Regions from separate parts of the Paenibacillus sp. FSL K6-1330 genome, predicted to be linked through region 1. Evidence: predicted binding sites of a transcription regulator. Region 1 holds the regulator's gene; each other region holds the start of a gene.

What was found. The regulator Rex, encoded in region 1, represses fermentation and respiration genes when NADH is low (regulators of the CRP and FNR family bind a similar motif). The targets are predictions, from matches to a motif close to TTGTGAAATATTTCACAA.
Region 2: the regulator Rex is predicted to act here: its motif matches at 1,080-1,097, upstream of pflB (formate C-acetyltransferase).
Region 3: the regulator Rex is predicted to act here: its motif matches at 1,108-1,125, upstream of ric (iron-sulfur cluster repair di-iron protein).

The regions. Positions count from the first base shown of each region.
Region 1 covers NZ_CP150269.1:2,809,314-2,812,602, reverse strand. Annotated here, with positions in the region: gene NYE54_RS12795 (DUF5590 domain-containing protein) at 1-60, opposite strand, end outside; gene NYE54_RS12790 (amidohydrolase) at 92-1,393, opposite strand; gene NYE54_RS12785 (redox-sensing transcriptional repressor Rex) at 1,368-2,033, opposite strand; gene dinG (ATP-dependent DNA helicase DinG) at 2,106-3,289, opposite strand, start outside.
Region 2 covers NZ_CP150269.1:2,640,075-2,643,363, forward strand. Annotated here, with positions in the region: gene adhE (bifunctional acetaldehyde-CoA/alcohol dehydrogenase) at 1-854, shown strand, start outside; gene pflB (formate C-acetyltransferase) at 1,173-3,289, shown strand, end outside.
Region 3 covers NZ_CP150269.1:3,516,024-3,519,312, forward strand. Annotated here, with positions in the region: gene NYE54_RS15920 (spore germination protein) at 1-889, opposite strand, end outside; gene ric (iron-sulfur cluster repair di-iron protein) at 1,155-1,853, shown strand; gene NYE54_RS15930 (aldehyde dehydrogenase family protein) at 2,322-3,289, shown strand, end outside.

The DNA.
Region 1 (3,289 bases):
AAGCAGCAACAGCAGCACGCTGGACACACTCAGCAAAATCCACTTCGTTTTTTTCTTCAAATCCGTCTTCCTCGCTCCCCTTGATTATTCCCTAGAGGGTTGTAAGACGCTCAAAGGCACGCTGCGCTTCCCGGCGGATACGTTCCTCATCAAGAGTAAGACTCGCGCCATTCTTCACTACCTGCTTGCCGTCAACCCATACATGCTCTACATCCTTCGCACTGGCTGAGTAGATAGCGTGTGAAATATAATCGGTCCGTGGAAGGAAGTGCGCTTGATCCGTGTTCAGTGCGATCATATCTGCTTTCATTCCTACCGCAAGTGTGCCGATATCCTCAATGAACGCCGATCGGGCTCCATACTCTGTTCCCATCCGAAGCGCTTCGGATGCTGGAATGGCTGTTGGGTCCCCGCTTACCCCTTTATGGATCAGTGCAGCCAGTCGCATCTCTTCAAACATATCCAGGTTATTGTTACTCGCAGGTCCATCGGTACCCAGCGACACCGTTACGCCGGCTTTCAGCAGTGCAGGCACGCGAGCGATGCCGCTGGCAAGCTTCAAATTGCTGCCTGGATTATGCGACACCATAACTTGATGCTTGGCCAGGATTTCGATTTCTTCATCGGTCAGATGGACGGCATGCGCAAGCAGCGTTGGACGGGAGAACATGCCAAGCTTCTCCAAATGGGCAACAGGGCGAAGTCCGTAGTCTTTTACATTCTGAGCTACTTCCGTTTCCGTTTCGGACATATGCGTATGCAAAGGCAGATTCAAATCATGCGATGCCTGAACGAATTTTTCGATGAAATCCGGGGGGCACGTATAAGGTGCATGCGGGGAAATCATCGTCGTAATTCTCCCGTCAGCCTTGCCATGCCAGTCTTTTGCGAATGCCACCGCCTCATCCAGCTTCTGCTGCTGCACCTCAGGCGGACACAATCCGATGACGCCGCGCATCAGGACGCCGCGCATTCCTGAGTCCTGCACAACCTTGGCAACCTGATCCATATGATCATACATATCCACAAATGTCGTGGTTCCGCCTTTGATCATCTCCAGCACGGAGAGTGCGGTTCCCCAGTATACATCGTCGGCCGTGAATTTGGCTTCCATAGGCCACATTTTTTCCTGAAGCCATACCTGCAGTGTCAGATCGTCGCCATAACCGCGGAGCAGGGACATCGCCGCATGTCCGTGCGTGTTCACTAACCCCGGTAGGAAAAACAGATGAGTTCCGTCGATAACTTCTGTTCCCTCTTGGACGGTTGGCTCTTCTTCACCCAGATAGGTTATCCGGTCATTCTCCACAACCATATATCCGCGTAACACGGATCTTCCTTCCTCTAATACCGCAAACGTTCCGTTCTTAACCATCCACTTCGTTATCGTCATGTGCTGCATCCTCCTTGCCGTTATCCAAATAATAGGCCAAACTCTGCAAATCTGTAGTAAAATCAGCCGTATGAATCCGGATATGGGATGGGGCTTTCAGGATGGTTGGCGCAAAATTCAGGATAGCCTCGATGCCTGCGGCGATAAGCTGATTGGCTACATTCTGCGCTTCAAAATCCGGAACGGTGATTATCCCGATACGAATGCCGTACTCATGAACCGTCTTCTCCAGTTCCTCCATCGGCTGTACAACCAAATTGTTAATTTTCATACCAACTTTGGGAGAATACGAATCGAAAACCGCCACAATCTTCATATTGTCCTTCAGAAATGCATTGTAATTCGATAATGCATGTCCAAGATTACCGGCCCCAATCAATGCGACATTGATCTTCTGGTCCAGCTTTAGAATCTGGCGAATTTTCTCGATCAGATAAGATACGTCATATCCGATCCCTTTCCGTCCAAAATCACCGAAATACGCTAGGTCCTTACGAATTTGAGCAGGATTGAGGTCCAGTTTTTGTCCCAGTTCCTGGGAGGAAACCGTGGAGACCTCCCTTTTCTGAAGCTCATTCAAATAGCGCAAGTATACAGGTAATCTGCGGACCACGGCTTCCGAAATTTTTTCCGATTTCATTCATGCTCCCCCTAATAATAGGTTAATAACTACATTTTTTTGTGACAGATCATTTCGTTCATTGTTTCACTTTTATTCAGCTTGGTTCTCTATGCCTGCCTCTTCCTGCAGCCATTCCGAAATTCGGGGAACGATCCCCTCTGTCGGCATATGCTCCATCTTCGGCCCCGGCAAAGAATATAAGAAATATTTCCCGTAATAGGATTCAATGACCCGGGTATCGTAGACAATGACAATCCCCTTATCTTGCGCGGTCCGCACCAGTCGGCCAAATCCCTGTTTGAAGCGAATGACCGCTTGCGGAACCGAAAGTTTCATGAACGGGTTCTTCTTCTGCTGCTGCAGCAATTCGCTCTTGGCTTCGACCAAGGGATGATTCGGCGGCTGGAACGGCAGCCGGACGATCGCAAGGCAAGTGAGCGCCTCCCCGGGTATGTCTACCCCTTCCCAGAAGGAGCTCGTACCCAGCAGGACCGAAGCACTGCTATCCTGGAATCTCCGGATTAACTTGGTACGGCTGGTTCCGTCCATCCCTTGTCCCAGTACCGTAATATCGCTGGATGCCAGCGCCTCCTTCAACGGCTCGTGAACCTGACGCAGCATGCGGTACGAAGTGAACAGCACAAGCATGCGGCCATGCGTAGCGATTGCCGTATCGGCCAATGATTGCACAAGTGTATTCACAAAGAGTGCATCCCCGACCGAGCCCTTCACGCTCGGAAAATCGCGCGGCACGACAAGGAGGGCCTGCTCCCTGTAATTAAACGGGGACGGCAGCAGAACCGTGTTCAAGTTGCCGCTATCTGCCGCTTCCTGAAGACCCAAGTTCTCGATCATGAACTGAAACGATTTATCCACCGACAAGGTCGCCGATGTCAGGATCACGCTTTGTTTCTTGTCAAAAAACAATTCCTTCAAGTGGGTGCTAACATCGACAGGCACTGCATAAAGCTGCAGCGATTTGCCGCGGAAATTCCCGTTAGCCTCCATCCAGTATACCGTGCCTTCATCATTCAGAGCCATGAAGGACCTCAGGTCCTCGCGGTGTGCGGCCAGGTCCTTAAACAGACCCGATAGGTCTGTTAACAAACTGTCCGCGCTGTAGTCGTCCAGATCTTCCTTCATCTCGGCGATCAGCTTGTCACCCTTGCGAACGACATCGCCCAGCGTCACATGAATTTGATGCTCCAACTCGGCCAGCGAATCCCAATCCTTCGGCTTCTTCAGAGGCGATAAGCGAAGCGAGAATTGACCGG
Region 2 (3,289 bases), 170 kb from region 1:
GGGTCTATAAATATCCGAAGCTTGGACGGAAAGCGAAATTCGTTGCCATTCCAACAACGTCGGGAACTGGCTCGGAAGTGACTTCGTTTGCCGTCATCACGGACAAAGGGCTGGGGAATACCAAGTACCCGCTGGCTGATTATGAGCTGACACCGGATGTGGCGATTATCGATCCGGAATTTGTATACACGTTGCCTAAAACAGCGGTAGCCGATACCGGTATGGACGTTCTGACACATGCTATTGAAGCCTACGTATCGGTGATGGCCAGCGATTATACGGATGGGCTTGCCATCAAAGCCATACAGCTCGTGTTCCAATATCTTGAGCAGTCGGCGCTTACCGGTGACAAACTCGCCCGCGAGAAAATGCATAATGCTTCGACGCTTGCCGGCATGGCTTTTGCGAATGCGTTCCTTGGCATCAACCACAGTCTTGCGCATAAGTGGGGCGGCCAGTATCATACGGCACACGGACGCACCAATGCGATCCTGATGCCTCACGTCATTCGTTACAACGCCAAGAAGCCAACAAAATTCGCGGCATGGCCTAAATATACCCATTTTGTGGCTGATGAGAGATATGCTGAAATCGCACGGATTCTCGGGCTGCCGGCAAGAACAACGGAAGAGGGCGTAAACAGTCTGATTGGCGCGATCCGGGAGCTGAACAGCAAGCTCGGTATCGAGGAGTCGTTCCAGCAGCTTGGCATCGATCCTAAAGATTTCGAGAAGAATGTTGAGCATTTGGCGGACCGGGCTTTTGAAGACCAGTGCACAACGAGCAATCCGAAGCTGCCGCTGGTGACAGAGCTCGCAGAAGTTTACCGCAACGCATTCTACGGTCGGTTCTAAATAGGATAGGCTCTGAATGCCGATCATGAAGATCCGGGAATATGTTGAGGTAAGTGATGCAAGACAGACTCGGAGTGATAAAAATCACGGAAAAAGATAACTTTGTGATTAATATCACAGATGCGAGGGATCAACAGGACTACAATAAAGGTGTAGCAAGAAGCTGAATCTCAGGTCTTTGATAAAGAAGCTTGAAGGTACAAGGCGGGGTAGTGGCATCATTGATCGTGAAAATAATCACATTTAAAGATCTGAGATAGATCAAGGTGTGGCCTCGCCTGTCCTTGCAAGCCCCAGCAAATCTAGGAGGGATTCAATATGTCGGTGATTGAAAAAGAAACAGGCTGGAAAGGTTTTAAATCAGGTAAATGGACCAAGCAAATTGACGTTAATGATTTTATTGCAGAGAACATTACTCCCTATTATGGCTCTGATGAATTTTTGGCAGGACCCACGGATAACACCAAAGCATTGTGGGATATCGTATCGGATTTAACCAAGAGAGAACGGGACAACGGTGGGGTACTGGACGTGGATGTCCATACACCTTCAACCATCACTTCTCATCAACCTGGCTATTTGGATAAGGATAAAGAACAGATTGTCGGCGTTCAGACCGATGAGCCGTTCAAGCGTTCGATCCAGCCTTTTGGCGGGATCCGGATGATGATTGATGCGTGCAACGCATACGGCTTTGAAATGCCGCAGGCCGTTGTAGATATCTTTAACGGCATACGCAAAACGCATAACCAAGGCGTGTTTGATGCCTATACTCCAGAGATGAGAGCAGCGCGCAAGGCCGGGATTATTACGGGACTTCCCGATGCGTACGGTCGCGGACGTATCATTGGTGACTATCGCAGAATATCGCTATACGGTGTAGATGCTCTTATTCAGGACAAATTGAGAGAACTCGGTGAGCTTGAAGTGGATGCTATGGATGAGCCGGTTATTCGTTTGCGGGAAGAATTGTCTGAGCAAATGCGGGCCCTCAAGGAACTGAAGGAAATGGCGGGTATGCACGGTTTTGACATTTCCAAACCTGCAAATACGGCGAAGGAAGCATTCCAATGGTTGTATTTCGGTTATTTGGCCGCGATCAAGGAGCAGAACGGTGCTGCGATGTCGCTTGGCCGGGTATCTTCTTTCCTTGATATTTATATTCAACGGGATCTGGCTGAAGGCAAGCTAACGGAAGAAACAGCTCAGGAACTGGTCGACCATTTCGTTATGAAACTTCGGATCGTGAAATTCCTGCGTACGCCGGATTATAACGAGCTGTTCAGCGGGGATCCAACGTGGGTAACGGAATCCATCGGCGGCATGTCGATAAACGGTGAGACGAGAGTGACCAAGAACAGCTTCCGTTTCCTGCATACCTTGTATAATTTGGGGCCTGCTCCAGAACCGAACTTGACGGTGTTATGGTCGGAGAAGCTGCCGGAAGCCTTCAAAAAATATTGTTCGAAAGTTTCCATCGAAACCAGCTCGATTCAATACGAGAATGATGATCTCATGCGTCCGATTTACGGAGACGATTACGGCATCGCCTGCTGCGTATCCGCCATGCGCATCGGGAAACAGATGCAGTTCTTCGGAGCCAGAGCAAACCTTGCCAAAGCGTTGCTCTATGCGATCAACGGTGGTAAGGATGAGAAATCAGGCGCCCAAGTTGGACCGGAATATCCGGCTATCGCTGCCGAGGTCCTGAGTTATGATGAAGTCATGAAGCGATTCAAGCCGATGATGGAATGGCTCGCGAAGCTCTATATGAATACACTTAACGTTATCCATTACATGCATGACAAATACAGCTATGAACGGATTGAGATGGCGCTTCACGACCGGGATATCCTGCGCACGATGGCATGCGGCATCGCAGGCCTGTCCGTAGCAGCGGATTCACTGAGTGCAATTAAATATGCAAAGGTGAAGCCGGTACGCAATGAGCAAGGAATTGCAGTGGATTTTGAAATCGAAGGCGAGTTCCCTTGCTATGGCAACAACGATGATCGCGTGGATAGCATCGCCGTTGAATTGGTCGAGACCTTCATGAGCATGATTCGCAAGAACAAGGCTTACCGTGACGCAATGCCGACCCAATCGGTGCTCACGATTACGTCGAACGTCGTATACGGCAAGAAAACAGGAACCACGCCGGATGGACGTAAGGCAGGCGAGCCGTTTGCGCCGGGCGCAAATCCGATGCACGGACGCGATAAGAAGGGAGCTCTCGCTTCGCTGACTTCCGTGGCCAAGCTGCCTTATGAGGATAGTCTTGACGGCATCTCGAACACGTTCTCGATCGTGCCGAAAGCCCTTGGTAAAGAAAGTGATATCCGTGTGAACAATCTGGTTGCGATGTTGGACGGTTATTTTGGCAGCAAGGCACACCATCTGAACGTCAACGTATTTGACCGGGAGCAGTTGATCGA
Region 3 (3,289 bases), 710 kb from region 1:
TAAACACGGTAGGCGCGATCAAGGCCAGAGGGGAGCCATCGACCAAGATGGCGACTCTTCCTTCCAGCAGATTCGCCACGACTTTGTCAGGTCGCTCGGTATACTGGATTTGCGGAAAGGGAGACCAATGGTTGTCTTCGATGAATTGCTCCAAATAACCTGAATCCAGAACGGCGTCGATTTCAATGGCATCCAGCCGCTTTTGTACTTCTTTGATGATTCCGGGATTGGTTATGCCGTCCATGTAACACATGGCAACTTTGGATTTGGTTTTCGTTCCGATCTCCATGGATTTCACGCGAAAATCTGGGGTTTGCAGCCGGTAGCGGAGTAGAGAGATATTGGTCCCCAGGGACTCTATAAATCCCTCTCTGGCTCCGCGGATTACCTGCTCCGTCGCCGGCTGCTCAATAGCGCGCTGCGTGATCTGACGTGTGTCAATGATAATCGCCTCGTCCAGCCCTTCAATGGCAACGACGGATTGCCCCCTTAGCAGGTTGTCGGTCAGAACGGAGATTTTCCTTTCCGAATACCCCTCGCTATGATAAAGCGTATCTTTCATGATGGTTTGCATTAACGCATCATGCGGGAGATTATTTACATCGATATGGCGCGGCCCATATTTGAGGGGCTTCAATATCGTGTTATTGATGACGGCATGATCCGTCATATCGGAGAAATACAACAATACAGCCGGATGCTGCCCGAACACATGGAAGCCAAATACAATAAAATCGTCACTATCTCCCAGAACCTGTTTGATTTCGGATATGGTTTCTTCCAGATTCACCGATATGTCCATATCCTCTGAGTTCTTCCCATTCGGATTGGCAGAAAGATTATCGCTATCGTTGGGTTGGTTCGAACCCGCCCATGTGGAAAATGACATTGTGTTTACACCTCTCCTAATTCAACCGGGGTCACAGCATTTGGATATTTCGATTAAGTATTTCCTCTGGTTGTTATTTTTATCAGAAAGAAGAAGTCTAAAAAGATGTTGCCTTGGCTCCCGTAGTTCTCCGATCCTGATCGTTCACATAGTGTTAGATTTTGGTATGACTGCAATCACATATACGAAGATAGGAGTTTCATATACTTGGGTTGTAAGAGTGAAATAGTTCACAAAGACGCATTTAGTCTAAGGAGGTTTGAACATGAGTTCATTCACGCTTCAGAGTCAGGTATCCGATATCGTTACATCCATTCCGCAAACCGCGGATTTATTCCGATCACTTCGCATTGATTTTTGTTGTGGAGGGCAGGTGCCTTTGGAAGAGGCGGCTAAACAGCGCAATTTGGAACCCGCCGCCGTTTTGGAGCAGGTTCGGTCCGTGGAGAGCAAGTTTGCAGATTATCAAGAAAGCCGTCCGGCTTCACTGAAGGAATCCGAACTGATTGAATACATCCAGCAGAAACATCATGCCTTCTTGCGGGATGAATTACCTGCTTTAACGCCGTATGTGACGAAATTAGCCCGCGTTCATGGGGAGCATCATCCCGAACTTCTTCGGGTGCAGGAGCTTTTCTCCGATCTGAAAAAAGAACTGCTGGATCATACGAAGGATGAAGACGAGCATGTATTTCCGCTCATTTTGAAATTTGTTGCAGAGCCTAACCACCAGGCTGCAGCGGAGCTTAAGCCGCATGTGTCTGAACTGGAACATGAACATGCTCAAGCAGGCAAACTGCTACAGGAGCTCCGGGAAGTAACCGCTGATTTCGAACTTCCGTCGGATGCCTGCGGTACGTATCGGTTGGTCTATCAACGGTTGGCGATGCTTGAAAAGGACACCTTCGAGCATATCCATCTGGAAAACAACATCTTGTTCGAACGGATTCGTCAAGCGGTATAACCTTGATGACCGTGTGAAAGTGAATTAACGCATGCTGGATTAATATTAATTGCAAAATAACGTGGCGTCCCAAAAGTAGATTTAGTTGCTTGACGTACGGCTCTCATAAACAGAAAGTGTGTCAAATAAAGCCATGGCGGTGCTCAGGATGTTATTCCCACACCGCTATGGCTTCTGTTTTGATCATTGGCTGTTCTCCCTTGCTCAGAACCATTCCAAGAAATGTTGGGGCAACAGCGATGGTAGGAACGATTCGTACATGGAGCGTCTTCTAGCAGCAAGAAGGGGGGCTCCCGGAAGATCTAAGATCTTTTGAGACACCCCCGTTATTATTCTGCACTTATTTAACGTATAGACTCCCTTGCTCTAGGAGGGAGAAGAGGTCAAAGAAAATTCACTTAACAATTACCTGTTTTTAGTCGATAATTATATTGATCAGTTGGAATTATTCGACACAGGAGGGTTCATATGGATTACTCGAAATTAGGAAAACAATTCATAGCCGGGGAATGGCGAGACGGTAAGAGCGGTAAAACGCTGCCTGACATCAATCCATACAATGATGAGGTCATTACTGCTTTTCAAATCGCAAACGTTGCAGACATTGATGACGCATATCAGGCTGCCAATCAAGCTAAGCTGGAATGGGACAAGGTTAATGCTTACCAGAAACGAGACATTCTTGAAAATGCCGTTAAATATATTGAATCGCATGAGGAAGACATTTCCTCCATTATTGTTCAAGAGCTGGGCGGAACACGTCTGAAGGCGGCGTTCGAGATCGGTCTTGTGAAGAATATGATTAAGGAAGCGGCTACGTTCCCCCTTAGAATGGAGGGAAAGATTTTACCTTCCACAGAGGATGGCAAGGAGAACCGCCTGTATCGGATCCCGGCTGGCGTGGTTGGGGTTATCAGTCCATTTAACTTTCCTTTCTTCTTGTCCATGAAGTCTGTCGCCCCAGCATTGGGTGCTGGCAATGGCGTCGTGCTGAAGCCACATGAGGATTCGCCGATTACGGGCGGAACCCTGATCGGGAAGATTTTCGAAGAAGCGGGCGTACCGAAGGGTTTGTTGAATGTTGTGGTGACAGATATTAAGGAAATTGGCGATGCGTTCGTTGAGCATCCGATTCCGAGAATCATTTCTTTCACAGGTTCGACTAAGGTCGGAAGCCATATTGGTCAACTGGCCGTCAAGCACTTCAAGAAGCCGCTGCTTGAGCTCGGCGGGAACAGCGCGTTCATTATCCTGGAAGATGCTGATATCGATTACGCGGTACAAGCGGCGACATTCAGCAGATTCACACATCAAGGCCAGATCTGTATGTCGGCCAACCGGATTCTTGTACAGAAGTCGATCTATCAGGAGTTTGTAGATAAATACAAAGAGAAGGTTTCTACCCTGACAACAGGTGATCCGAGCGATCCACAGAC